DNA from 4 places in the Streptomyces sp. NPDC057302 genome. Region 1 is predicted to be linked to each of the others. Evidence: riboswitches for the same ligand, from Rfam matches in the RefSeq annotation. Region 1 holds a riboswitch; each other region holds the start of a gene.
The links. A riboswitch is a leader RNA that binds a small molecule or an ion and turns the genes downstream of it on or off. The one in region 1 is predicted to bind cobalamin.
Positions count from the first base shown of each region.

Region 1 (6,970 bases):
AAGCGGTGTCACGGGCCTTCGAGACGACCCTCGCCGAGGGCGTCCGCTTCGAACGCCGCCTCTTCCACGCCGTGTTCGCGACCGCGGACCAGAAGGAGGGCATGGCCGCCTTCGTCGAGAAGCGGCCGCCGGGCTTCACCCACTCCTGAGGTCCGAGGTCTCCACCGGATAGGGGACATACGTACGCCGGTCGGGGTCGACCGCCAGTCGGCCCCCGGCCGGCGGTCTGGCCCGCTGGGCGCAGTCGCGGCGCTCGCAGATGCGACAGCCCAGGCCGATCGGTGTCGCGGCCCGGGAGTCGTCCAGGGCGACGCCCTCCGCGTAGACCAACCGGTGCGCGTGGCGCAGCTCGCACCCCAGGGCGACGGCGAACTCGGCACGCGGCGCATGGTGCCCGGCGCCGCCCCTCGTGACGGTCCGCGCCACCCAGAAGTAGCGCTTCCCGTCCGGCATCTCCGCGACCTGCGTGAGGACGCGGCCGGGCGAGGAGAACGCCGCGTACACCGTCCACAGCGGGCAGGTGCCACCGAGCCGCGAGAAGTGGAAGTCGGTGGCGGACTGACGCTTGGAGACATTGCCCGCCCGGTCCACGCGCAGGAACGAGAAGGGCACCCCGCGCCGCCCCGAGCGCTGAAGGGTGCTGAGCCGGTGGCAGACGGTCTCGAAGCCGACGCCGAAGCGGGCCTGGAGCAGCTCGATGTCGTAGCGCAGTTCCTCGGCGGCGGCCTGGAACACCGTGTACGGCATCAGGAGAGCCCCGGCGAAGTAGTTGGCGAGTCCGATCCGGGCCAGGGCGGTGGCCTGGGGCGAGGTGAGGCCGTCGGCGTCGACCAGTGCGTCGAGTAGCGGACCGTGCTCCAACAGCGCCAACTGCGTGGCGAGTTGGAAGGCCCGTTGACCCTCCGAAAGCCAGGGCGACAGGAACAGCAGCCGGTTCCCCGCGTCGAAGCGGCGGGCGTCGGCCGAGCGGTCGGGGGCCGCCCGCACCACCGTGACGTGGTGGCGGTCGGCGAGCCTGCCGCGCAGGATGTCCGTCGCCGGACGCGCCGATTCGAGTCCCCAGTCGCGCGCCGCGTGTTCCGCCTCGCCGTCGAGCGGCCCGAAGTGGTTGTGGTGGGCGTAGAAGAAGTCGCGTACCTCGTCGTGCGGTTCGGCGGGCGGCAGGGCGGTGGCCGGGGAAGTGGGGGAGGCGTCCGCGGAGGCGAGCGCGGCCACCTGCTCGGCGGTGTCACGGTAGCGGTGGTGCAGGGCGACCAGGGCGCGGGCCACGTCGGGATGGTCGCGGGCCACCTCGGCAGCCTCCTCCACCGAGGTCAAAGCGCCGGTGGCCTCGTCGCCCAGGGCCGCCCGCAGGTCGGTCGCAAGCCGCTCCTCGGCCGCCTCGGAGAAGAACTCCGGGTCCACGCCGAGGACTTCCGCGATGCGCAGCAACACCGCTGCCGTCAAAGGGCGTTGGCTGTGCTCGATCTGGTTCAGATAGCTCGTCGAGATGCCGAGGGTGCGGGCCAGCTCGACCTGGTTCATGCCGCGCTCGGTGCGCAGCCTCCGCAGCTTGGCGTGGGCGTAGATCTTCCGTGCCGGAGGCCGTGCCATGGGCGCTGTGCCGCCTTCCCGTCGACCGGGCACCCGATCAGGGCCCTTCGTTGTGAAGTTACCATCCGCAAGTTTTGCAAGATTCGCAGTTGCGCGGCCAACAGCGGTACGGATTACGCAGATTGGAGCCATCGCCCAGGCGCCCGAATACGGGAATGCTCGGTGCGCAAGGCGCGAGGCCACCGTTCGCAGGCGGGCCTCGCTCAGCCGCACATAGCGAGGAGCCCCGTGATCGACCATCAGGTACGCGTCCACCCCAGCGCCGACCGGCTGCCACCGGAGGAGCAACTGGCCTGGAAACTGGCGGCCGTTGCCACCGAGACCCAGGAGGCCGCCGATCTCGACCCGGCCGCCGCCGCCATGGCGGCCAACCGCGTGATCGACAACGCCTCTGTGGCGCTCGCCTCCCTGCTGCGCCGCCCCGTCGCCGTGGCCCGCGCCCAGGCCGTGACGCACCCGGCCCCGTCCGGTGCTTCGGTCTTCGGGGCGGACCCGGGCCTTCGCGTGTCACCCGAGTGGGCGGCCTGGGCCAACGGCACGGCCGTACGCGAGCTGGACTTCCACGACACCTACCTTGCCGCCGACTACTCCCACCCCGGTGACAACATCCCCCCGCTGCTCGCCGTCGCCCAGCGCACCAAGCGCTCCGGCGCCGATCTGCTGCGCGGCATCGTCGCCGCGTACGAGATCCACGTCGCTCTCGTGAAGGGCATCTGCCTGCACGAACACCGCATCGACCATGTGGCGCACCTGAGCGCCGCGACGGCCTGCGGGCTCGGGGCGATGCTGCGTCTGCCGACCCGGATCGTGCACCAGGCGGTCGGACAGGCGGTCCACACCACGACCGCGACCCGGCAGTCCCGCAAGGGCGAGATCTCCAGCTGGAAGGCGTTCGCCCCGGCCTTCGCGGGCAAGGCGGCGATCGAGGCCGTGGACCGGGCGATGCGCGGCGAAGGCGCCCCGTCGCCGGTCTACGAAGGGGAGGACGGCTTCCTCGCGTGGATGCTCGACGGCCCCCGGGCCTCGTACACGGTCCGTCTGCCGGAGCCGGGCGAGCCGCGCCTGGCGATCCTCGACACGTACACCAAGGAGCACTCGGCCGAGTACCAGGCGCAGGCGGTCATCGATCTGGCCCGCAGGCTGCGGGAGAAGACCGGACCGCTGACGCGTGTGCGGGAGATCGTGCTGCACACCAGCCACCACACCCACCACGTCATCGGCTCCGGCGCGGGCGACCCCCAGAAGTACGACCCCACCGCGAGCCGCGAGACCCTCGACCACTCCGTCCCGTACATCTTCGCCGTCGCCCTGGAGGACGGCACCTGGCACCACGAGCGCTCCTACGCCCCCGATCGCGCCCGGCGGCCGAGCACGGTCGAGCTGTGGCGGAAGATCTCCACGGTCGAGGACCCGGAGTGGACCCGCCGCTACCACGACCCCGACCCGGGGCAGCGGTCCTTCGGCGGCCGGGCCGTGATCACCCTCACCGACGGCAGCGTCGTCGAGGACGAACTCGCCGTGGCCGACGCCCATCCGGCCGGTGCCCGCCCCTTCGGCCGGGACGCTTACACGGCCAAGTTCCGCACCCTCACCGAGGGCGTCGTCACGCGGGCCGGGCAGGACGCCTTCCTGGCCGCGGCAGGCCGACTGGCCGGGCTGGACGGGGCGGGGCTCGGGGAGCTCTTCCCGGCCGTCGACACCGGTGCGGTCGCCGCGTACGACGCGCGGCTCCCGAAGGGCCTGTTCTGATGCCGCACACCCGCACCACCCCGGCCGGACGCCGCCGGGCCCTGCGCGAACAGCTCGCATCGGGGCGGCTGCTGCGGATGCCGGGGGCCATCAGTCCGTACTCGGCGAAGCTGATCGAGGAGCACGGTTTCGAAGCCTGCTACCTCTCCGGCGCCGTCCTCGCCGCCGAACTGTGCCTGCCCGACATCGGGCTCACCACCTCCACCGAGATCGCGGGACGCGCCCAGCAGATCACCCGCGTCACCGACCTGCCGGTCATCGCCGACGCCGACACCGGATTCGGCGCCCCCGTCAACGCCGCCCGCACCGTGCAGCTCTTCGAGGACGCCGGTCTCGCGGGGCTGCACCTTGAGGACCAGAGTGGCGTCAAGCGCTGCGGACACCTCGACGGCAAGACCCTCGTGCCGCGCGACGAGATGGTGCGGCGCGTGCGGGCCGCGGCCGACGCCCGGCGTGACGACGGCTTCCTGCTCATCGCCCGCACCGACGCACGCGGAGTCGAAGGCCTGGCCGCGGCGATCGAGCGGGCCAAGGCGTACGTCGGCGCGGGCGCCGACGCCGTCTTCCCCGAAGCCCTGGCCGACGAGGCCGAGTTCGCGGCCTTCCGCGAGGCCGTCGGCGTACCGCTGCTCGCCAACATGACCGAGTTCGGCAAGGGCCCGCTGCTCACCGCCGCCGCCCTGGAGGGCCTCGGCTACAACATCGCCCTCTACCCCGTCACCTTGTTCCGGCTCGCGATGGGCGCCGTCGAGGACGGTCTGCGGACCCTCGCCGCCGAAGGCACCCAGGAGTCGCTCCTCGGGCGCATGCAGACCCGCTCCCGGCTCTACGAAGTCCTCGGCTACGCGGACTACGCGGCCTTCGACTCGGCCGTCTTCGACTTCACCCTGCCGCCCGGCAGCTGACCACGTGAGGAAGATCATGCCCATCGCCACCCCCGCACAGCCGGACGTACGCCGAGGCCTGGCGGGTGTCGTCGCCGACACCACCGAGATCTCCACGATCATCCAGGAGACCAACTCCCTCACCTATCGCGGCTACCCCGTGCAGGACCTCGCCGCCCGCTGCTCCTTCGAGGAGGTCGCCCATCTGCTCCGGCACGGCGAGCTCCCCGACGCGGTCCAGCTGCGCGAGTTCCGCGCCCGCGAACGCGCCCTGCGCCCCCTGGACCGCACGACGGCGGAGCTCCTGGCCCGGCTGCCCGAGACCTGCCACCCCATGGACGTCCTGCGCACCGCGGTCAGCCTCTTCGGCGCCGAGGACCCCGCGGAGGACGACGGCACATCGGCCGCCAACCACACCAAATCCCTCGCACTCCTGGCGAAGCTGCCGACCGTGGTCGCCGCCGACCACCGCAGGCGCCGCGGGCTCGCCCCCCTCCAGCCCGACCCGGACCTGGGCTACGCGGAGAACTTCTTCCACATGTGCTTCGGCCGGGTTCCCGGGCCCGAAGTGGTCCGCTGCTTCGAGATCTCCCTCATCCTCTACGCCGAACACAGCTTCAACGCCTCCACGTTCACCGCGCGCGTCGTCACGTCCACCCTCTCCGACCTCTACAGCGCCGTCACCGCCGCCGTCGGAGCCCTCAAGGGACCCCTGCACGGAGGTGCCAACGAAGCGGTGATGCAAATGCTGAACGAGATCGGCGACCCGCTGCGGGCGGAGGAATGGCTCGACGAGGCCCTGGCCGCGAAGCGCAAGATCATGGGCTTCGGCCATCGCGTGTACCGGCACGGCGACTCGCGCGTCCCCGTCATGCAGGAGGCCACCGACCGGCTCGTCGCACTCGCCGGCGACCCCGAAGTCACCCGGCTCGCGAGCCTGCACGCGGCCCTGCGCCACGCCATGATCGCCCGCAGCGGCATCCACCCCAACCTCGACTACCCTGCCGGGCTCGCCTACCACCTCATGGGCTTCGACATCCCCGCCTTCACGCCCATCTTCGTGATGAGCCGCGTCACCGGCTGGACCGCGCACATCACCGAACAACTCGCCCACAACGCACTCATCCGCCCCCTCGCCTCCTACGCCGGACCGGACCGGCGACCGGTTCCCCCCACCCTCTGAGGACCGGCGCGCACCACCCGAGGCACGCGCGCTGACCAGGGGCGTACGCCCTGGTGGTGTGCGCTCGCGCGTGCCACAGGTGCGACGGTCCCGCAAGTTGTCAGGAAACTCAGTTGCGCACTAAGGTCACCACGCCTTGGTGAACGGGAAATCGGTGTGATGCCGGTGCGGCCCTCGCCACTGTGATCGGGAAGTCCGGCTCCAGCCCTCGCGGCAGCCACTGGGTGCACACGCACCCGGGAAGGCGGAGTCCGGTCGGTACGACCCGTCAGCCAGGAGACCGGCCAAGGCGCGTTGTCCATCCACGAGGTGCTGGAGAGGGTCTGCTTAGCCATGCACATAGCCGAGGGTTTCCTCCCACCGGCGCACGCGATCGCCTGGGGCGTAGCGTCCGCGCCGTTCGTCGTCCACGGAGTCCGCTCCCTGACCCGTGAGGTCAAGGAGCACCCGGAGAGCACACTGCTCCTGGGCGCCTCCGGTGCCTTCACATTTGTCCTTTCCGCACTGAAAATCCCTTCCGTCACGGGCAGTTGCTCGCATCCGACGGGGACCGGGCTCGGCGCGATCCTGTTCAGGCCGCCGATCATGACGGTGCTCGGCACCATCACGCTCCTGTTCCAGGCCCTGCTGCTCGCCCACGGCGGGCTCACCACGCTCGGCGCCAACGTGTTCTCCATGGCGATCGTCGGTCCCTGGGCCGGATACGCCGTCTACCGGCTCCTGAAGCGGTACGACGTGCCGCTCATGGTGGCCGTGTTCTTCGGCGCGTTCGTCGCCGACCTGTCCACGTACTGCGTCACCAGCGTCCAGCTCGCCCTGGCCTTCCCCGACCCCAGCAGCGGATTCATCGGCGCCCTGGGCAAGTTCGGCGGCATCTTCGCCGTCACGCAGATCCCGCTCGCCATCAGCGAGGGACTGCTCACCGTCCTGGTGATGCGGCTTCTCGTGCAGTCCAGCAAGGGCGAGCTGACCCGGCTCGGCGTGCTGGTGCAGGGCAAGAAGTCGGCCACGAAGCAGGCCGCGGCCGAGACGACGACGGAGACGGGGGCCAGCGCCTGATGAGCCGGAACGCGAAGATCAACACACTGCTCCTGCTCATCGTCGCCGCGCTCGCGGTGCTGCCGGTGGCGCTCGGTCTCGGCGACGACGAGAAGGAGCCGTTCGCCGGGGCCGATGCCCAGGCGGAGACCGCGATCACCGAGATCAAGCCGGACTACGAACCCTGGTTCTCGCCGCTGTACGAACCCCCCTCCGGGGAGATCGAGTCGGCGCTCTTCGCCCTCCAGGCGGCGCTGGGCGCGGGCGTCCTCGCGTACTACTTCGGCCTGCGCAAGGGCCGCCGTCAGGGCGCGGAGATCGAACGGTCGCAGGGGACGACCGTGGAGCGGTCCACGGATGAGGGGGCTGACGCGCGGGCTGACGCGCTGACTGATGTGGAGGGCGCCAGGCCCGAGACCGAGCAGGTCTGACCCGGCGTGCTGCCCATCGACGCGGCGGCGCACAGCAGTCGCTGGCGCCGCCGTCACCCCGTGGACAAGGCAGTGCTCGGGCTCGGCCTCAC
Region 1 covers NZ_JBHUZJ010000021.1:96,096-103,065, forward strand. The annotation lists gene ACFUPX_RS17755 (enoyl-CoA hydratase) at 1-149, shown strand, start outside; gene ACFUPX_RS17760 (short-chain fatty acyl-CoA regulator family protein) at 136-1,593, opposite strand; gene ACFUPX_RS17765 (MmgE/PrpD family protein) at 1,822-3,342, shown strand; gene prpB (methylisocitrate lyase) at 3,342-4,247, shown strand; gene ACFUPX_RS17775 (bifunctional 2-methylcitrate synthase/citrate synthase) at 4,264-5,409, shown strand; cobalamin riboswitch at 5,516-5,713, shown strand; gene ACFUPX_RS17780 (energy-coupling factor ABC transporter permease) at 5,743-6,468, shown strand; gene ACFUPX_RS17785 (energy-coupling factor ABC transporter substrate-binding protein) at 6,468-6,878, shown strand; gene cbiQ (cobalt ECF transporter T component CbiQ) at 6,885-6,970, shown strand, end outside.

Region 2 (6,970 bases), on a different contig from region 1:
CGGCGGTGCGTCGGTCGATGCGGGCGGGAAGCAGCACGCCATCGACGCGGACCTCGCCGGAGGTCGGGGTGGTGAGGCCTGCCAGTACCCGGGCGAACGTCGTCTTGCCCGAGCCCGAAGGGCCCAGCAGCGCGGTGGTGCTGCCCGGCGGGAAGGCCATCGACACCGGGCCGGTGAGGGGATCGGCGGAACGGCGGCGTACGACGACATCTCTTGCCACGACTCCGCTGGATTGCGGAGAATTCACTCCCGCCGACTTCAGTGACGTCCGCCGCGCCGGTTCCGGTGACGTCCGCCGCGCCGTATTCGTGCGGTGTTCCGCTGCGATGAGTTGCCGGGTCGTGTGATGGCGTATCGCGACGGACTCACCGGGGGTCGGCTCCGGTACTGGTTCCTCCGGGTGGTCGGCGTCGAGGACCTCGCCCGTGGGGCCGTCGTCCACCATCCGGCCGTGCTCCAGCACGATGACTCGGTCCGCCGTACGGCGCACCAGGGGCAGGTCGTGGCTGAGCAGCAGTATGCCCGCGCCCTCATCCGCGAGATGGCGCACCGTGCGGCCCAGGGCATGCGCGAGCGCGGGGTCCAAGCCGCTGGTCGGCTCGTCCAGTACGAGGAGGCGTGCGCCGGTGACCAGTGCGGATGCCAGGGCCAGGCGCTGCTGTTGGCCGCCGGAGAGCTGGTGCGGGAAGCGGCGGTGGGTACTCTGCCAGTCGAGTCCGGCCGCGGTCAGCGCCTCTGTGGCGGCGGCTTGCCGTGCGGCCCGGCCCCGACACCCCCCTAGTGTGGCCAGCTCTCTCAGCACTCCCCCGACGCGACGGACCGGGTCCAGCACCGTTTCGGGGTGCTGCGGCAGGTGGGCGGCTCGGCCCGCCCGGGTCGCACGGCGCTGGGCCGGGGCCAGGCTCACCAGATCCGTGCCCTCAAGGAGGACGCGTCCGGTCAGTCGCACCGCTTCGCGTGAGGCGCCGAGAGCCGCCAGGCCCAGCGTGGTCTTGCCGCTTCCCGAGGGGCCGACGACGGCGACCACTGTGCCCGGCCGCACCGTCAGCCCGACCTGGTCCAGCAGCGGGCGCGGAGCTCCCTCGGCGCAGGCCGAGATGTCCGCCATCTCCAACAGCGGTGCGGGGACGGCGCCGGTCACGGTCTTCTCCTCTGGCGGGCAAGGGCGTGGTCCACGAGCAGGTTGCCCCCGACGCACAGCGCCGTCAGCAGCCCCGCGGGCACCAGGACGGCGGCGGGCTGGGTGAAGAGGGCGTCGCTGTTGCGTTCGATGAGCACCGCCCAGTCCGGCGAGGAGGCGGGCAGCCCCAGACCAAGGAAGTTGGCGGACGCCAGCAGGTACAGCACGAGGGAGAACCGGCCGCCCGCGTCGGTGGCCAGCGGTGCGGCCAGCTCCCGGGCCAGATGCCGTAGATGGATGTACGCCCAGCCGTGCCCCTGCATCCTCAGGGCCTCGACGACACTCCGTGAGCCGGGTGCGAGCGCGGCGCCGCGCACCAGGCGTGCCACGGCCGGGACTTGGAGCACCCCCGCGACCGTCACCAGCCAGAACCAGTCGCGGTGGCCTGTCGCCGCCAGCGTCATCAGCACGAGCAGTCCGGGGAAGGCGAGGAGCAGGTCCATGGTGCGCATGACCGTCTCGTCGAGTTGCCGACGTGGTCCTGCGGCCAGCAGCCCCAGCGGTATGCCCAGCGCCGCCCCCACGGCGAGCGCGGCCAGGGAGCTGCCCACCACGGAGGCGCCGCCCCGCAGCACAAGCGCGAGCACGTCGCGGCCAAGGACGTCCGTGCCGAGCAGGTGTCCGGCGCCGGGCGGCTGTGAGGGCAGGGCGTCGTGGCGGGGCGCGTCGTCGCCGGCCACCGGCGGTCCCAGCAGGGCCAGGAGCACGGGCACACCCAGCAGGATCAGGGCGATCCAGGGGCGGCGGGGAGTTGTCGCGGCCGTGAGGGAGGACGTCGTAGGGGGCGGGGTCACGCGGTCACCTCTCGGCGGGGTGCGAGGCGGTGGGCGACCAGGTCGGCGATCAGGTTCACCAGGACAGCCGTCCCGGCGAACAGCAGCGCGTACGTCTGCACTTGCGGCAGGTCACGGTTCTGGACCGCCTCGACGAAGCCGTTGCCAAGGCCCCTGAATCCGAAGACCGCTTCCACCAGTACGGCGCCGCCGAGCAGCCCCTCCACGCAGCGGGCGTACTGCTGGGCCGCGGGGCCGAGCGCCCCCGGCAGCACGTGACGCAGCACCACCGTGCGCTCGCGCATGCCCAGGAGGCGCAGATGCCCGGCGACGGCGCCGTGCCGCTCGGCCGCCACACCCGCGCGGATCTGCCGCGCCAGATCGCACAGGTGCCGGGCCGTGAGCACGGTGACGGGGAGCACCAGGACGGCCGGCTGGGCGAGGAGTGCGGTGGTGTCCATGCCGACGGCGGTGGCGGGCAGCAGACCGGCCGTCAGCGACACCGAGGCGACCAGCAGCAGTCCCAGTACGAACTCCGGCACGGCGTGCAGCACGACCGCGGCCGTGTTCAGGGCGCGATCGACGCGGCTTCCCTCCCGCAGGCCCGACACGGTGCCCACCACAGGTGCGAGCACAGTGACGAGCACCAGCGCCGGTACACCCAGCAACAGGGTCACCCCCAAGCGTCGGCCGATGTCGTCGCCGACGGACACTCCGGTGGTCAGGGAGTGGCCCAGATCTCCGGTGAACAGGTGCCCCAGCCACTGCCAGAACCGGGTCCAGGCCGACTCGTCGAGACCCAACTGTGCACGCAGTGCGGCGACTTGCTCGGGCGTGCCCAGTTCACCGCGCAGCACATCGGCCGTGTCGCCGGGCAGCAGCGAGCCGACGGCGAACACGGCCACCAGCACCACCAGGCACTGCAGGAGAGCGAACAGCAAGCGTCGAAGAACGTAGCCGCGCACGTCGTCAGCTGATGCGGACCCGGTCGAAGCGGGCCCAGTCGTGTGAGTTCGGGGGCGCGGCGCGCAGGCCGCTGACCGACCGTGCGATGGCGTCGTTGGCGTCGGAGAACGCCCACACGAGTAGCCCCGACTCCTCACGGGCGATCTTCTGGGCACGGGAGAGGAGACCGAGGCGCTCCTGCTCGTCACGGCTGGTGCGGGCCCGGTCCAGCAGCGCGTCGAACTTCTTCGACGCGTACTGCGTCTGGTTACGGGCGGCCCCGCCGCGCACACGCTGCTGCAGGAAATCGGAGACCGGCAGGGTGGACGTGGTGTTGAACGCGGCGACGCCCTTGGTCCTGATCTCACTGAAGTAGGTGCTGGACGCGCGGGTGTTAGCCCTCAGCTTCAGCCCGACCTCGGCCAGCTGGCGTGCCATCAGATCAGCTGCGGGCTCCCACGCGGCATCCACGGAGCTGGTCTCCACGGTGATGTGCAGGCCGTCCGCTCCGGCGTCCTTCACCAGTCTCCGTGCCTCGTCGACGTCCCGCTCCCGGGGCTCCAGGTCCTCGGGGTAGCCGCGCAGGCCGAGGCCGAACAGGTCGTTGCCCACCTCGCCGTGCCCGGCGAGCGCGATCCGCACCAGCGCTTCACGGTCGAGCCCCAGCTGCACGGCACGGATCAGGCGGGAGTCGTCGAACGGCGCGCGTCCCGTGCGCAGAAGCAGCTGCTGCGTGGTCGCCCGCTCCGCGGTGAGCAGCCGCGTCGAGCCGTCCTTCTTCAGCCGTTCCACGGAGGAGCCGGACATGTCGGCACCGTAGTGCACCTGCCCGGACAGCAGGGCGTTGAGCCGAGCCGACTCCTCGTTGGCGGGGACGATCTCCAGCTCGGCGATGTGCGGGGCTCCGTCCCAGTGGTCCTTCCAGCTCCGGTAGCGGGCCGTGCCGCCGGGGGTGAACGACACATAGGTGAAGGGACCGGAGCCGACCGGCTTACGGAAGTCGGTCGTCCCGGCCGGGATGATCTCGGTGCCGGGGCCAGCGAAGACGGTGGGGAACTCGAAGTTCGGCGCTTTCAGCACGAAGACGACGGACCGCGTTCCGTCTGCCTTGCTGGCGGTGAAGTCGATCGCTGAGAGCAGTACCTGCGAGGGCGATCCGGTCTCGGGGTCGGCGGCGCGGCGGTAGCTGTACAGGACGTCCTTCGCGGTGACCGGCTTCCCGTCGTGGAACGTCGCCCTGCGCAGGCGTATGCGCCAACGGGTCCCCGAGGTGTCGCTCTCCCATGACTCCGCGAGCCTCTCGCGCAGCGACATGTCGTCCGCGTACGTACCGAGTGTGTCGTAGAGGGCCTTGGCGCGGGCCTGGTCGACGAAGTTCGGTGCGACGTGCGGGTCCAGGGTCTCCTGCGAGCCGCCGGACGTGAACGCGGCGCGGAACCGGTCGCTGCCTCCCCCGTCCTTGGTGTCACCGCCGCAGCCGGCGAGCAGGCCGCTCCCGGCGAGCGCCAGGGCGCCTGAGGCGGCCAGCACACCTCGCCTGCCTGGCTGCGATCCGCGCACCGGCTCCGTCCGGGCATGCGTCGTCACATCGATCCTCTCCGGGGTGTCCTCGCCCCTACGTTGGACCGGCGACGGGTCAGTCTTCTGGCTCCCGGATCGTCGCTCGCCTCCGCCTTCCCGGCCGCGTACCGCGGTCAGTGGCGTGCGGGAGGATCGCTTCCCGGTCACAGTGGCGGGACCGCGCCGGATTCGCACCGGCTTCCTGGTCCCCGTCGCCTCGTGCGCTCATTGTGGCGCACGCCGCCAGGAGCACCTCACCCCGGCCCCTCCCGGCCATCGGCCCGGGTGACCTGAAGGACGACAGAGCCGTCACGCATCCGCCGACTTCCCCTCCAGCGCTCGGGTGCCCGCGGCACAGCTGTCCCTCAGGTCCTGGAATTCCGCGGCCGACAGCTGCTTGCGGGCGGAGCCGCGGCGGCTGTTGTCTAGCTGAGCACACGCGCTGTCCAGCCACCGCGGGGACGGTTCGACCCCGACGAACGCGGCGAGACGGGCGAGTTCCTCTTGAGGTGTGTCGAGCAGGTCCTCGTAGGCGAGCGTCATGCGCCGACCCTCGGGCAGGCTGCCGATGAACTGCGTGCCCTGGACGACCAGTTCGGACCAGAGTCGGCCGAACCGTCGCAGGGAAAATTCGCGGTCCCGTACGAGTGCGGCGTCGAAGGTGTCTTCGAGCAGGGGCGCCAGGTCCGGGGGAAGGGAACGTACCTGCTCCTCCGTCAGGTCGCCGAAGTTGTCGACACCTGTCCGTTCCCTGATCTCACGCAGCAAAGTGATGGTGCGATACCCGGGGTGGCGGCTCATGGACAGCGCACAGTCCGGGCCGTCCCGGAAGAGGTGCACGAACTTCGCGTACGGGAAGGCGGAGAGAAGCCCCGCCGCCCAGCCCGTCGAATAACCGGAGCGCTCCACCACCGCGGTGCGGCCGAACCGTGTGGCCAGCAGCTCGAAGAGCGCCTCGTGATGTGCGGCAGCGGCACGCTCCGGCCAGCCGACGACCGCCGCACCGATCTCGTCGAGCAGGCCGTCCGGGTCATCGGTGAGGTGCGGCAGCACCATGAGGGAGAGAGCGGGGATGCCGTCGGTCTCCGCCCGATACCGCCCCGGACTGCGGGTGTAGAGGAACTCCGGCATCAGCACCCCACTGCGGATCATGTTCGCGAAGTACGAGGTGGGCCGGAACAGGGTCTCCCAGAACTCGGCACCCGATACGCGGCCTTCGGGGAAGGCCACGTCACCGACCGAAGCCATGTACTCGTTGAGACTGAGCACGTCGGGATGGGAGTTGAGGATGCGGGACAGCGCGGTGGAACCACTGCGGCCCGTACCGATGACAAACGTCAAGCTGCGCAAGGTCGCTCTCCGGGGGCACAGGGCGGCTGTTCCAGGGCTTTCCCCACCTCAGCACATCGGCGCCCGGCGCAACAGGTGGCATGCGTCAGTAGGGCTATCCCTAGGCAAGACTCGGGGGGTGCCCGCAGCGATACCTGGCGATGACGCGCCTAGCGTGCGGTACATGCAGATCATCAGAGGTAGGCAAGCGGCCGTCGGCGTCGTCGCGATCCTGGCCATGGCAGCGGGAACGTCACCCGTCACGGCCTTGGATCCAGTCCAGGAATTATCGGGGCTCGGGCAGTACCACGCCCAGGACATCAATTGGCATGACTGCGCGCTGGGCCCCGACGACACCACCGGGCACAAGCTGGATGCCGCGGGCGCCCAGTGTGCCGACCTCACCGTGCCGCTCGACTACTCCGATCTCGACGGCCGAACCCTGACCATTGCCGTCTCCCGCCTGCGCGCCACCGATCCGGCACACCGCGTGGGCCCCCTCATGCTCAACAACGGCGGTCCGGGCGGGCCCAGTCTCGACATGCCGCTCACGGTCGGCGCGGCCATGGGGAAGGTGGCTCGGAAGTATGACCTCATCGGCCTGGACCCGCGCTTCGTCGGCCGCTCCACACCGCTGAACTGCGGCTGGGACATCGGTTCCACAGTCTTCTCGGCCGGCAAGGGCCGGGCCGGGTTCAAGCAGTCGGTCGCCCGTCAGCGCGAGCTGGCCAAGCGGTGTCGCGAGACGAACGCAGACGTCTTGCCCCATGTCACCACCCGCAACACCGCCCGGGACATGGATGTCGTCCGGGCCGCGCTGGGCGCGCAGCGGATCTCCTACCTCGGCTACTCGTACGGGACTTACCTGGGTCAGGTCTACACCGAGCTGTTTCCCGGGCGGACCGACCGGATGGTGCTGGACGGTGTCATCGACCCCGCCCGGTACACCCAGACCCTGCTCGCCGACTCCACGGATGCCAACGAACGGGCATTGCACGCCTGGGCGGCCTGGACCGCCGCCAGGCACGACACCTTCGCCCTGGGCCGCACCACCGGCGCCGTGCTGGCCACCGTGCGCGGCATACGACAGGCCGCGGCCGAAAAGCCCCTACGGGTCGGTGACTTCCGCGTCGACGAACACTTCGTTCCCCTCGTCCACTTCAGCGGTCTGGGCAGCGACTCG
Region 2 covers NZ_JBHUZJ010000008.1:53,340-60,309, reverse strand. The annotation lists gene ACFUPX_RS08685 (ABC transporter ATP-binding protein) at 1-1,141, opposite strand, end outside; gene ACFUPX_RS08680 (ABC transporter permease) at 1,138-1,974, opposite strand; gene ACFUPX_RS08675 (ABC transporter permease) at 1,971-2,918, opposite strand; gene ACFUPX_RS08670 (ABC transporter substrate-binding protein) at 2,923-4,485, opposite strand; cobalamin riboswitch at 4,536-4,665, opposite strand; gene ACFUPX_RS08665 (sulfotransferase) at 4,768-5,799, opposite strand; gene ACFUPX_RS08660 (alpha/beta fold hydrolase) at 5,972-6,970, shown strand, end outside.
Region 2: another riboswitch for cobalamin. It lies ahead of ACFUPX_RS08670 (ABC transporter substrate-binding protein); the one in region 1 lies ahead of ACFUPX_RS17780 (energy-coupling factor ABC transporter permease).

Region 3 (6,970 bases), on a different contig from region 1:
TCCTACGCGAAGGTCGAACCGACCTTCATCGGCATCCCGTTCTTCTACTGGTACCAGATGCTGTGGGTGCTCATATCCACCGTTCTCACCATGATCGCCTACAAACTGTGGCAGCGTGACCAGCGCGCCCGCAAGGCCGAGCAGGCCCAGGGGGGTGCGACCCGATGAACGAGCTCGCAGCGGACACGGGCGGCGTCAACGGCATCGCCCTCGCCGTCTTCATCTTCTTCTTCGCCGCCGTCACGGCGATGGGCTTCCTGGCCGCGCGCTGGCGCAAGGCCGAGACCGAGAGCCTGGACGAATGGGGCCTGGGAGGCCGCTCGTTCGGCACCTGGGTCACGTGGTTCCTGCTCGGCGGCGACCTCTACACCGCGTACACCTTCGTCGCCGTCCCGGCGGCGATCTACGCGGCGGGCGCGGCCGGCTTCTTCGCGGTGCCGTACACGATCCTCGTCTACCCGCTGATCTTCACCTTCCTGCCGCGCCTGTGGTCGGTCTCGCACAAGCACGGGTACGTGACGACCTCGGACTTCGTGCGCGGGCGCTTCGGCTCCAAGGGGCTCTCGCTCGCCGTCGCGGTCACCGGCATCCTCGCCACGATGCCGTACATCGCGCTCCAACTGGTCGGCATCCAGGCCGTGCTCGACGTCATGGGCGTCGGCGGCGGTCCGGACACCAACTGGTTCGTCAAGGACCTGCCGCTCCTGATCGCGTTCGCGGTGCTCGCCGCGTACACGTACTCGTCGGGTCTGCGCGCCCCCGCGCTGATCGCGTTCGTGAAGGACGGTCTGATCTACCTCGTGATCGCCGTCGCGATCATCTACATCCCGATCAAGCTCGGCGGCTTCGACGAGATCTTCCAGGCGGCGAACGACAAGTTCTCGTCGGCGAACGAGGCGGCGGGCAAGCCCGTCGCGGGCCTCGCGCCGGGCCACACGGGGCAGTGGACCTACGCCACGCTCGCGCTCGGCTCCGCGCTCGCGCTGTTCATGTACCCGCACTCGATCACGGCGACGCTCTCCTCCAAGAGCCGCAACGTGATCCGCCGCAACACCACGATCCTGCCGCTCTACTCGCTGATGCTGGGCCTGCTGGCGCTGCTCGGCTTCATGGCGATCGCGGCCGGGGTCAAGGTGGAGAACGGGCAGCTGGCGATCCCGCAGCTGTTCGAGACGATGTTCCCGGACTGGTTCACCGGCGTCGCGTTCGCGGCGATCGGCATCGGCGCGCTCGTACCGGCCGCCATCATGTCGATCGCGGCAGCGAATCTCTTCACCAGGAACATCTACAAGGACTTCCTCAAGCCGGACGCGACACCCGCACAGGAGATGAAGATCTCCAAGCTGGTCTCGCTCCTGGTGAAGGTCGGCGCGCTGGCCTTCGTCCTCACCATGGACAAGACGGTCGCGATCAACTTCCAGCTCCTGGGCGGCATCTGGATCCTGCAGACCATGCCCGCACTGGTCGGCGGCCTGTTCACGCGGTGGTTCCACCGGTGGGCGCTGCTCGCGGGCTGGGCGGTCGGCATGGTCTACGGAACGGTCGCCGCGTACGGGGTCGCCTCGCCGACGCAGAAGCACTTCGGCGGCTCGTCCGACGAGATCCCCGGCATCGGCGAGATCGGCTACATCGGCCTCACGGCGTTCGTCCTGAACGTGGTGGTCACCGTGGTCATGACGTTCGTCCTGCGCGCCGTGAAGGCCCCTGACGGCATCGACGAGACCTCTCCCGGGGACTACACCGCGGACGCGGGCGACCCGGGCGTCGTGGAGGACCTGCCGCCGGCCACGGTGGGGGCGCCGGGCGGGCACTGACCCTTCCGCCACGTACGTCCCGCTACGTACGCCACACGGGCCGCCGGAGGAATCCGGCGGCCCGTTCTCATGCACTGCGACGCACCCCGACACAAGATATGGGGCTGCCACTCAGAGCCAGCACAAGATGTATGCTCGTGCTCGCTGTCGCCGCAGGGGAATCCGGTGCAAGTCCGGAACTGTCCCGCAACGGTGTATGAGTACGCATTTGTCGTGCTCTCTAGTCCGAAGACCTGTCGGCAGCGCGCCCGTTCCGACCGGTCCGGGTGCCAACGACGTCCGGGCCTCGTGGAATGGGCTGGTGGACGCGGAGCGCAGCCCTGCCCTGGGCGCCCCCGTGTGTCACTCCTCCCCTCCCCGAGGCTCCGAGCCGAGCGAGGGAGTGCTCCGTGACCATCGCGCCAGCCGAACCTGCGTCAGCGCAGACCACCGACGGTCAGCAGACCGCCGACGGCCCAGGAACCGCGCTGCTGCGTACCCTGACCGACCTCACCGCCGACCTCCCCGACGCCGACCCCGGCAGAGTCGCGGCCGCCGCGCTGCGTGGCCGCTCGGCCAGGGGGGACGCAGAGAGCACAGCGGAGCTGCGGGAGCTGGCGACCGAGGCCGCCGCGGGGCTCATCTCCGAGGACCCGACGTACTCGCAGCTCGCGGCCAGGCTCCTCAGCCTCAGCATCCGTGACGAGGCCGCGTCGCAGGGCGTGCGCTCCTTCTCCGACTCGGTCGCCGTGGGGCACCGCGAGGGCCTGATCGCGGACCGCACCGCCGCGTTCGTCGTCGACCACGCCGAACACCTGGACGCTCTCGTCCAGGACGCCCTCCAGGACGGCGCGGACTTCCGCTTCGGCTACTTCGGCCTGCGCACCCTGCACAGCCGCTATCTGCTTCGCCACCCGATCACCCGGCAGGTCATCGAGACCCCGCAGCACTTCATGCTGCGCGTCGCGAGCGGCCTGGCGGAGGACGGGAGCCTGCGCGCGGTGGACGAAGTCGCCTCCCTGTACCGCCTGATGAGCCGCCTGGACTACCTGCCGTCCTCGCCGACGCTCTTCAACTCCGGCACCCGGCACCCGCAGATGTCCTCCTGCTACCTCCTCGACTCCCCGCTGGACGAGCTGGACTCCATCTACGACCGCTACCACCAGGTCGCGCGCCTCTCCAAGCACGCGGGCGGCATCGGCCTCTCGTACTCCCGCATCCGCGCCCGCGGTTCGCTGATCCGCGGCACGAACGGCCACTCCAACGGCATCGTGCCGTTCCTCAAGACCCTGGACGCCTCCGTCGCCGCCGTGAACCAGGGCGGCCGGCGCAAGGGCGCCGCCGCGGTCTACCTGGAGACGTGGCACTCCGACATCGAGGAGTTCCTGGAGCTGCGCGACAACACGGGCGAGGACCAGCGGCGCACGCACAATCTCAACCTCGCGCACTGGATCCCGGACGAGTTCATGCGCCGGGTCGCCGCGAGCCAGGACTGGTCGCTGTTCTCCCCCGCCGACGTGCCCGAGCTCGTCGACCTGTGGGGCGACGAGTTCGACGCCGCGTACCGCAAGGCCGAGGCCGCCGGGCTCGCCCGCAAGACCATCCCGGCCCGCGACCTGTACGGCCGCATGATGCGCACCCTGGCGCAGACCGGCAACGGCTGGATGACGTTCAAGGACGCCGCCAACCGCACCGCCAACCAGACGGCGGAGCCCGGCCACACGGTCCACTCCTCCAACCTCTGCACGGAGATCCTGGAGGTGACGGACGACGGGGAGACGGCCGTCTGCAACCTGGGTTCGGTGAACCTCGGCGCCTTCGTGGACACCGCCGCGGGTGACATCGACTGGGAGCGGCTCGACGAGACCGTACGCACCGCCGTCACGTTCCTCGACCGCGTGGTCGACATCAACTTCTACCCGACCGAGCAGGCCGGCCGTTCGAACGCCAGGTGGCGTCCGGTGGGCCTGGGCGCGATGGGTCTGCAGGACGTCTTCTTCCAGCTGAAGCTGCCCTTCGACTCCCCTGCCGCGCGCGCCCTCTCGACGCGCATCGCCGAGCGGATCATGCTCGCCGCGTACGAGGCGTCCGCCGACCTAGCCGAGCGCAACGGACCCGTCCCCGCCTGGGAGAAGACCCGCACCGCGCGCGGCGTCCTGCACCCCGACCACTACGGCGTCGAGCTGACCTGGCCGGAGCGCTGGGCCGCGCTGCGGGAACGTATCGCCGTGACCGGCATGCGCAACTCGCTGCTTCTCGCGATCGCGCCCACCGCCACGATCGCGTCCATCGCGGGCGTGTACGAGTGCATCGAGCCGCAGGTCTCCAACCTCTTCAAGCGCGAGACGCTGTCCGGCGAGTTCCTCCAGGTCAACGCCTACCTGGTGCAGGAGCTCAAACGGCTCGGCGTCTGGGACGCGCAGACCCGCGAGGCGCTGCGCGAGGCCAGCGGCTCCGTGCAGGGCTTCAGCTGGATCCCCGCCGATGTGCGCGAGCTCTACCGCACCGCGTGGGAGATCCCGCAGCGCGGCCTGATCGACATGGCCGCCGCGCGCACGCCGTTCCTGGACCAGGCGCAGTCCCTGAACCTGTTCCTGGAGACGCCGACCATCGGCAAGCTCTCCTCGATGTACGCGTACGCCTGGCAGCAGGGTCTGAAGACCACGTACTACCTGCGTTCGCGCCCGGCGACCCGGATCGCCCGCGCCGCGGCGGGCCGCACCGAGGCCGCCGCCCCCGTACCCGCCCAGGCCACGGCCGACGAAGACGCCGTCGCCTGCTCCCTGGAAAACCCCGAGTCCTGCGAGGCCTGCCAGTAATGTCCAGCACCACCAACGCCGAGAAGAACCTCCTCGACCCGGGCTTCGAGCTCACCCTGCGCCCGATGCGCTACCCCGACTTCTACGAGCGCTACCGGGACGCGATCAAGAACACCTGGACCGTCGAGGAGGTCGACCTCCACTCGGACGTCTCCGACCTCGCCAAGCTCTCGCCCGGCGAGCAGCACATGATCGGCCGCCTGGTCGCGTTCTTCGCGACCGGCGACTCGATCGTCTCCAACAACCTGGTGCTGACGCTCTACAAGCACATCAACTCCCCCGAGGCCCGGCTCTACCTGAGCCGCCAGCTCTTCGAGGAGGCCGTGCACGTCCAGTTCTATCTGACGCTGCTCGACACCTATCTCCCCGACCCGGCGGACCGCGCGGCGGCCTTCGACGCGGTCGAGGAGATCCCCTCCATCCGCGAGAAGGCGGAGTTCTGCTTCCGCTGGATGGACTCCGTCGAGAAGATGGACCAACTGGAGAGCAAGTCCGACCGGCGCCGCTTCCTGCTGAACCTGATCTGCTTCGCCGCGTGCATCGAGGGACTCTTCTTCTACGGTGCCTTCGCGTACGTCTACTGGTTCCGCTCGCGCGGTCTGCTGCACGGCCTCGCGACCGGCACGAACTGGGTCTTCCGCGACGAGACGATGCACATGAGCTTCGCCTTCGACGTCGTGGACACCGTCCGCAAGGAGGAGCCGGAGCTCTTCGACGACGCGCTGCAGACGCAGGTCACGGACATGCTCAAGGAGGCCGTCGAGGCCGAGCTGCAGTTCGCGCGCGACCTGTGCGGTGAGGGCCTGCCCGGCATGAACACCGACTCCATGCGCGAGTACCTCCAGTGCGTCGCCGACCAGCGGCTCCAGCGGCTCGGGTTCGCGCCGGTCTACGGCTCCTCAAACCCGTTCTCGTTCATGGAACTCCAGGGAGTCCAGGAGCTGACCAACTTCTTCGAGCGGCGTCCTTCGGCCTACCAGGTCGCGGTCGAGGGTTCGGTCTCCTTCGACGACGAGTTCTAGCCGCGCCGGGCCGCGGGAGGGGGCGGACGCCGCCTCCCGCAGCTCGCGGTCGATCCGGCGCTCGTGGACGTACCCGACGAGCGAGGGTGCGGCAAGGAGGAGGAGGACGGTCAGGACGGTCGCGTAATCGGTGATTGCGTTCATGTCCTTACTGTCCTGCGCGCCGGACGGAAGCGTCAGTGGCAGGACTGCCACACACCATCGACTTACTGCCAGTCCTGCGGCACACTGGCAGCCATGCTGAGGAACGTGGCCGTCGTACTGCTCGACGGCGTGAATCCCTTCGAACTCGGCGTCGTCTGCGAGGTGTTCGGCCTCGACCGGAGCGACGCGGGTCTTCCGGTGTACGACTTCGCGGTGGTCGCCGCGGAGGAGGGACCCCTGGGCAATCACGCGGGGTTCACGATCACCACTGCGTACGGCCTGGACCGGCTGGAAGAGGCCGATCTCATCGCCGTGCCCGCGGGCCAGGCCTTCGTGGACCGCACCTACCCCGAGGAGCTGCTGGCCGCCCTGCGCCGTGCGGTGGGCCGCGGGGCACGCGTCCTCTCCGTCTGCTCCGGGGTCTTCGTGCTCGGCGCCGCGGGGCTGCTCGACGGCCGCCGGTGCGCCGTGCACTGGCGGCACTCCACGGAGCTCGCGGTGCGCCATCCGCGGGCCCGGGTCGAGCCCGACGTGCTGTACGTGGACGAGGGCCCGGTCGTCACGTCGGCGGGGACCGCCGCCGGGATCGACGCCTGCCTGCACATCGTGCGCCAGGAGCACGGCATCGAGGTCGCCAACGCCATCGCCCGGCGCATGGTCGTACCGCCCCATCGCGACGGCGGACAGGCCCAGTTCGTGGAGCGCCCGCTGCCGCGCGCCGCGTGCGACACGGTGGGCGGGGTGCTCGCCTGGATGGAGCGCCATCTGGACACGGACATCACCGTCGAGCTGCTCGCCGAGCGCGCGCACATGTCGCCGCGCACCTTCGCGCGCCGCTTCCAGCAGGAGACGGGCACCACGCCCTACCGCTGGCTCCTGCGCCAACGGGTGCTCCTGGCGCAGGAGTTGCTCGAAGGGTCGGGCGAGACGGTGGACGCCATCGCCGGACGTGCCGGTTTCGGCAACGCCGCGGCGATGCGCCACCAGTTCCTGCGGGCGCTCGGCACCACACCGAACGCCTACCGCCGCACCTTCCGCGGTCCTGCGGTCAGCAGCGCCGCTCGGCCCGCAGAACCAGCTTCTTCGGCTGCAGGGTGATCCCGATCTTCGTGTCGGCGTCGGTCTCCGCGACCGGCGCCAGATGCCACTTCGGGGCGACCGTCGCCAGGATGATGGCCAGTTCCGCGAGGCT
Region 3 covers NZ_JBHUZJ010000081.1:8,597-15,566, forward strand. The annotation lists gene ACFUPX_RS36345 (DUF3311 domain-containing protein) at 1-168, shown strand, start outside; gene mctP (monocarboxylate uptake permease MctP) at 165-1,814, shown strand; cobalamin riboswitch at 1,933-2,070, shown strand; gene ACFUPX_RS36355 (ribonucleoside-diphosphate reductase subunit alpha) at 2,204-4,612, shown strand; gene ACFUPX_RS36360 (ribonucleotide-diphosphate reductase subunit beta) at 4,612-5,634, shown strand; gene ACFUPX_RS36365 (helix-turn-helix domain-containing protein) at 5,872-6,876, shown strand; gene ACFUPX_RS36370 (cytochrome P450) at 6,827-6,970, opposite strand, start outside.
Region 3: another riboswitch for cobalamin. It lies ahead of ACFUPX_RS36355 (ribonucleoside-diphosphate reductase subunit alpha); the one in region 1 lies ahead of ACFUPX_RS17780 (energy-coupling factor ABC transporter permease).

Region 4 (6,970 bases), on a different contig from region 1:
CTTCCGCGGGGATCGCCTCCAGGCCCGTGACACGGCGCGACGCGTCGTCCCAGACCGGGCGGACGCCGAGGAGGGCGAGCGCTTCGGCGATGTCGTCACCGGCGGTGCGCATCGCGCTCGTACCCCACAGGGAGAGGCCGACCGAGGTGGGCCAGTCGCCGTTGTCGGTGCGGTAGCGCTCCAGGAGGGAGTCGGCCAGGGCCTGGCCGGTCTCCCAGGCGAGGCGCGAGGGCACCGCCTTGGGGTCGACGGAGTAGAAGTTGCGGCCGGTCGGCAGGACGTTGACCAGGCCGCGCAGCGGGGAGCCCGAGGGCCCCGCGGGGACGAAGCCGCCCTCCAACGCGTGGACGGCGTGGTCCAGTTCGTCGGTCGTGGCGGCAAGGCGCGGCACGACCTCGCCGGCGGCAAAGGCGAGGATGTCCGCGACGGCCTGCGGGTGGCCCGCCGCGACCGTGGCGACGGCCTCCGGGGCCCAGTCCGCGTCCTCCATCGCCTGGACCAGGGCGCGGGCCTTCTCCTCGACCGCGTCGGCGGTGGTGCGGGTGGCCGCCGACTCGTCGAGGCCCAGCGCCTCGCGCAGGCCGGGGAGCGACGCCGTGCCGCCCCAGATCTGCCGGGCCCGCAGGATCGCGAGGACCAGGTTGACGCGGTCGGATCCGGCCGGGGCGCCGCCCAGGACGTGCAGGCCGTCGCGGATCTGGGCGTCCTTGATCTCACAGAGCCAGCCGTCGAGATGCATGATGAACTCGTCGAAGCCCTCGTCCTCGGGACGGTCTTCGAGCCCCAGGTCGTGGTCGAGCTTGGCGGCCTGGATCAGGGTCCAGATCTGGGCGCGGATCGCGGGCAGCTTCGCCGGGTCCATCGCGGCGATCTGGGCGTGCTCGTCCAGGAGTTGTTCCAGGCGGGCGATGTCGCCGTAGCTGTCGGCGCGGGCCATCGGCGGTACGAGGTGGTCCACGAGGGTGGCGTGCACGCGCCGCTTGGCCTGCGTGCCCTCCCCCGGGTCGTTGACCAGGAACGGGTAGATCAGGGGCAGGTCGCCGAGGGCGGCGTCGGGGCCGCAGGCGGCGGAGAGGCCCGCGTTCTTGCCGGGCAGCCATTCGAGGTTGCCGTGCTTGCCCAGGTGGATCATCGCGTCGGCGCCGAAGCCGTTGTCGTCGGCGGAGGCGGCGATCCAGCGGTAGGCGGCCAAGTAGTGGTGCGAGGGCGGCAGATCGGGGTCGTGGTAGATCGCGATCGGGTTCTCGCCGAAGCCGCGCGGCGGCTGGATGAGGATGAGCAGGTTGCCGCGGCGCAGGGCCGCGAGGACGATGTCGCCCTCAGGGTTGCTCGACCGGTCCACGAACATCTCGCCGGGGGCGGGGCCCCAGTGCTGCTCCACGGACTCGCGCAGCTCGGCGGGAAGCGTGGCGAACCAGCGGCGGTAGTCGGCCGCCGGGATGCGGACGGGGTTGCGGGCCAGCTGCTCCTCGGTGAGCCACTCCTGGTCGTGGCCGCCCGCCTCGATCAGCGCGTAGATCAGCTCGTCGCCGTCACCCGAGGCGAGGCCTGGCACCTCCTCCGTACCGAAGTCGTATCCCTCGGCCTGGAGTCGGCGCAACAGGGAGACGGCGCTCGCGGGGGTGTCGAGGCCGACCGCGTTGCCGATCCGGGAGTGCTTGGTCGGGTAGGCGGACAGGACAAGGGCGATGCGCTTGTCGGCGGCCGGGATGTGGCGAAGGCGCGCGTGCCGCACGGCGATGCCGGCCACGCGGGCGGCGCGCTCGGCGTCGGCGACGTACGCGGGAAGTCCGTCCTCGTCGATCTCCTTGAAGGAGAACGGCACCGTGATCAGGCGGCCGTCGAACTCGGGGACCGCGATCTGGCTCGCCGCGTCCAGCGGCGACACGCCCTCGTCGTTGTCCTCCCAGTCGGTGCGCGAGCTGGTGAGGCAGAGCGCCTGGAGGATGGGTACGTCGAGTCCGGTGAGGGCTCCGGCGTCCCAGGACTCGTCGTCACCGCCCGCAGAGGCCTCGGCGGGCCGCGTGCCGCCCGCCGCGAGGACCGTGGTCACGATCGCGTCGGCGGCGCGCAGTTCATCGATGAGTTCGGGTTCGGGGGTGCGCAGCGAGGCGACGTACAGCGGCAGCGGGCGCGCGCCCGCGTCCTCGACCGCGCGGCACAGGCTGTCGATGAAGGCGGTGTTGCCGCTCATGTGGTGGGCGCGGTAGTAGAGCACCGCGACGGTCGGTCCCTCGACCTGGCGTGCGGTGCGCTCCAGCGGGCCCCACGAGGGCGCGGGGGCGGGCGGCTCGAAGCCGTGGCCGGTGAGCAGGACGGTGTCGGAGAGGAACCGGGCCAGCTGCTCCAGGTTGCCGGGGCCGCCGTGGGCCAGGTAGGCGTGGGCCTCGGCCGCGATGCCGATCGGCACGGTGGACGCGGCCATCAGCTGGGCGTCGGGGGCCTGTTCGCCGGTGAGGACGACCACGGGCCGTCCGGTCGCCACGACTTGGTCGAGGCCGTCCTGCCAGGCGCGCACGCCGCCGAGGAGGCGTACGACGACCAGGTCGGTGCCGTCCAGGAGCTGCGGAAGGTCCTCGAGCGGGAGCCGGGAGGGGTTCGCGTAGCGGTAGTCGACCGGGCCGGCGGCGGCGCGGGCGCTGAGCAGGTCGGTGTCGGACGTCGACAGGAGCAGGATCATGCGGCGTCGGGCCTTCCTCGGGGTGTCCACGCCCCGGGTGGTGTCGATGGCGTCTTCCCCTGCTCGAGCGGACGAGAGCTCGGGGAAGGGAGTTCCTGACTCACCCGGCATGCGCACCGGGCTCACAGTGGCGGGACCGCGCCGGAATCGCACCGGGCTTCCTCCCCTTGTCGCCGTCTGTGGCGACGACGGGCCGGCTGGCCCGTCACCAGGAATACTAAGGGCCGATCATCTGCTGGGGGGCAGGCGGACCTGGTGCGATGGGTCGGTATGCTCGCCGCCATGCCCCCATCGGTCCCCCAGCCCGCGCTCTCGGGAGACGAGTCTGCCCGCGGCCGCGGCGACGCATGCCCCGGGACGCTGCGGCTGCACCGGGCGGACGACGGGGCCCTGGCCCGCGTCCGGGTCCCCGGCGGTCTGCTGAGCGTCGGGCAGGCGGACGTACTGCGGGATGTGGCCCAGCGTCTTGGAGACGGGGAGTTGCATCTCACATCGCGGGGCAATGTGCAGCTGCGCGGGCTGCGTGCGGACCGCGGGAGCGAACTGGCCCGCATGCTTGCCGAATCGGGGCTTTTGCCCTCGGAACGTCATGAGCGGGTGCGCAATGTGGTGGCCTCTCCGCTCTCGGGTCTCGACGGTCTGGGCGAGCGGGACATCCGTCCGTGGCCGGCCGTCCTGGACGAGCTGCTGTGCGCCAGCGACCGGGCCACCGCCCTGTCCGGCAGGTTCTTGTTCGCCCTCGACGACGGCCGCGGCGACGTGGCGGCCCTCGGCGGCGACGTGACCCTGACGGCGCGGGGCGAGGACCAGGCCCTGCTGCGGATCGGTCCGGCGGACGACGCCGTCCTGATCCCTGCCGCGCGGGCACCACAAGCCGCGCTCATCGCGGCCGAGGCCTTCCTGGAGCAGGCGCCCGACGCGAGTTCCTGGCGGGTGACGGATCTGCCCGGCGGCGTCGGCCCCCTCCTGGACGCGGTCCAGCTCCGCCTGCGGCAGGCCGGTTTCGCCCCCACCCGCATCACCGTTCCGCTTCCCCAGGACGCGGCCGGGCCCGCCCTCGGCGTCGTGCCCGGCCCCCGCGACACGGCCGCGCTGTCCGTCGGCCTGCCGCTGGGCAGTGTCGGCGCGGCCCAGTGGACGGCACTGGCGGACATCGCCCGCCACCACGGCAGCGGCGAGCTGCGGCTGACCCCCTGGCGCGGAGTCGTCCTGCCGGGAGTCGGGCGGACAGCGGCCGCTCAACTCCTGGCGGATCTCGGGGCCCTCGGCCTCATCACCGCGTCCGACTCCCCCTGGACCGGCGTGGGGGCCTGCATCGGCAGGCCCGGCTGCGCCAAGGCCCTGGACGACGTACGCGGCACGGCGCAAGCGGCGTTGGGGCCCGTCGGGGCGCTGCCCGTGTACTGGTCCGGGTGCGAGCGCCGGTGCGGACATCCCCACGGGGAGTGGATCGACGTCGTCGCCACTCCCGAGGGACACCAGATCTCCCGCGTACACGGCGGGAAACGGGACGCTCCGGCGAGCATCCCCGGCAGCCCCGGCGCGGCGCTGGCCGCCGCTGTGGCCGCGGCCCGCGGCTGACTACGCATGAACACATGAACAACCCTGCAACACTTGACCGTCCCCTGCCCTATCAAGAGAGCGAACGCACTGTGCATCAGTACGAGAAGGACGGACCGGCGATCTACCGCCAGTCCTTCGCCACGATCCGCGCGGAGGCGGATCTGTCGGGCCTGCCCGCCGACGTGAGCCAGGTCGCGGTCCGCATGATCCACGCCTGCGGCATGGTCGACCTCGTACGCGACCTCGCTTTCACCCCGGACGTGGTCGCCCGCGCCCGCGAGGCCCTGCGCGCCGGCGCGCCCATCCTGTGCGACGTGGCCATGGTCGCCAGCGGCGTCACCCGCAAGCGGCTGCCCGCCGACAACGACGTGGTGTGCACCCTGTCCGACCCGGCGGTCCCCGATCTCGCGGCGAAGCTCGGCACCACCCGCAGCGCCGCCGCCCTGGAACTCTGGCGCGATCGCATGGAAGGCGCGGTGATAGCCGTCGGCAACGCGCCCACCGCGCTGTTCCGCCTGCTCGAAATGATCGAGGAGGGGGCGCCGCGCCCCGCCGCCGTCATCGGTGTGCCGGTCGGCTTCGTCGGCGCCATGGAGTCCAAGGACGCCCTGGCCGCGCACCCCTCCGGCCTGGAACACATGATCGTGCGGGGCCGCCGGGGCGGAAGCGCCATCGCGGCAGCCGCACTCAACGCGATCGCCAGCGAGGAAGAATGAGCGTGAGCGAGCACAAGACGGGCCGTCTCTACGGTGTCGGCCTCGGGCCCGGCGATCCGGCCCTCATGACCCTGCGGGCGGTGCAGGTCATCGCCGAGGCCGATGTCGTCGCCTATCACAGCGCCCGGCACGGCCGGTCGATCGCGCGGTCCATCGCGGCCGAGCACCTGCGCGCCGACCACATCGAGGAAGCGCTGGTCTACCCCCTCACCACGGAGACCACCGACCATCCCGGCGGCTACCGCGGCGCGATGGAGGACTTCTACACCGAGGCCGCGGCCCGCCTGGCGGTGCACCTCGACGCGGGACGCACGGTGGCCGTCCTCGCCGAGGGCGATCCGCTCTTCTACGGCTCGTACATGCACATGCACAAGCGCCTCGCGGACCGCTATCCCACCGAAGTGATCCCCGGAGTCACCTCCGTCAGCGCCGCGGCAGCCCGGCTCGGCACCCCGCTCGCCGAGGGCGAGGAGGTGCTGACCATCCTGCCCGGCACCCTGCCGGAGGAGGAGCTGACCGCGCGTCTGGCCGCCACGGACGCCGCGGTGGTGATGAAGCTCGGCCGTACGTTCCCCGTGGTGCGCCGCGCCTTCGAGAGCTCCGGGCGGCTGCCCGAGGCCCACTACGTCGAGCGCGCCACCATGGCGGGCGAGCGCATCGAGGATCTTGCCGCGGTCGACGCCGACTCGGTGCCGTACTTCGCGGTCGCGGTCCTGCCCAGCCGCATCGACGCGCCCCGGCCCGAGCGTGCCCCGGACACCGGTGAGGTGGCCGTGGTCGGTACCGGCCCCGCCGGACCGCTGTGGCTCACGCCCGAGACCCGTGGGGTGCTCGCCGCCGCCGACGACCTGGTCGGCTACACCACCTATCTGGACCGGGTGCCGGTCCGGCCGGGGCAGGTGCGCCACGGCTCGGACAACAAGGTCGAGTCGGAGCGCGCCGAGTTCGCCCTGGATCTCGCCCGGCGCGGGCGTCGCGTCGCCGTGGTCTCCGGCGGCGACCCCGGCGTCTTCGCGATGGCGACGGCCGTCCTCGAGGTGGCCTCGCAGAAGCAGTACGCGGACCTGCCGGTACGGGTGCTTCCGGGGGTGACGGCGGCGAACGCGGCCGCCGCCCGCGCGGGCGCTCCGCTGGGCCACGACTACGCGACGATATCGCTCTCCGACCGGCTCAAGCCGTGGGAGGTCATCGCGGAACGGCTGCGGGCGGCGGCCTCCGCGGACCTGGTGCTCGCGCTGTACAACCCCGGCTCGCGCAGCCGCACCTGGCAGGTCGGCAAGGCGCGCGATCTGCTTCTTGAGCACCGCTCGGCGGACACGCCCGTGGTCCTGGGGCGCGATGTCGGCGGGCCTGCCGAGAGCGTACGCACCGTGCGCCTCGCCGATCTCGATCCGGCCGAGGTCGACATGCGCACGATCCTGCTCGTGGGGTCCTCGCAGACCCGCTGGGAGCAGCGCGGTGACGGCCAGCAGATCGTGTGGACGCCCCGCCGCTACCCGGAGGACTGAGCCCGCGGTTCTCCGCTAGGCCTGGCTGTCGCCGAGCGCGCGCAGCCAGGCCAGGGCCTGCTCGGGGGTGTCGGCCACCGCCACGCCTTCGGGCACCGGCGGGCGGCGCACCACGACCACCGGGATCCGTGCCTCGCGGGCCGCGGCCAGCTTGGGCGCGGTGGCGGCGCCGCCGCTGTCCTTGGTGACGACGACGTCGATGCGATGGCGGCGGATCAGCTCGCGCTCGCCCTCCAGGGTGAACGGGCCGCGGTCGAGCAGCACCTCCATGCGCACGGGGTGCGGTGTGTCCGGGGCGTCCACCGAACGCATCAAGAACCACAGCTGGTCCAGCGCGGCGAAGGCGGCGAGACCCATGCGCCCCGTCGTGAGGAAGACCCGCTCGCCCAGCGCGGGCAGCGCGTCCGCCGCATCGGCCAGGGAGCCGACCGGGTGCCAGGCGTCGCCGTCGCCCGGCACCCAGCCGGGCCGGCGCAGCGCGAGCAGGGGAACATGGGCGGCAG
Region 4 covers NZ_JBHUZJ010000037.1:28,721-35,690, forward strand. The annotation lists gene cobN (cobaltochelatase subunit CobN) at 1-2,680, opposite strand, end outside; cobalamin riboswitch at 2,750-2,902, opposite strand; gene cobG (precorrin-3B synthase) at 2,951-4,261, shown strand; gene ACFUPX_RS24610 (precorrin-8X methylmutase) at 4,333-4,959, shown strand; gene ACFUPX_RS24615 (precorrin-2 C(20)-methyltransferase) at 4,956-6,467, shown strand; gene ACFUPX_RS24620 (cobalt-precorrin-6A reductase) at 6,483-6,970, opposite strand, start outside.
Region 4: another riboswitch for cobalamin. It lies ahead of cobN (cobaltochelatase subunit CobN); the one in region 1 lies ahead of ACFUPX_RS17780 (energy-coupling factor ABC transporter permease).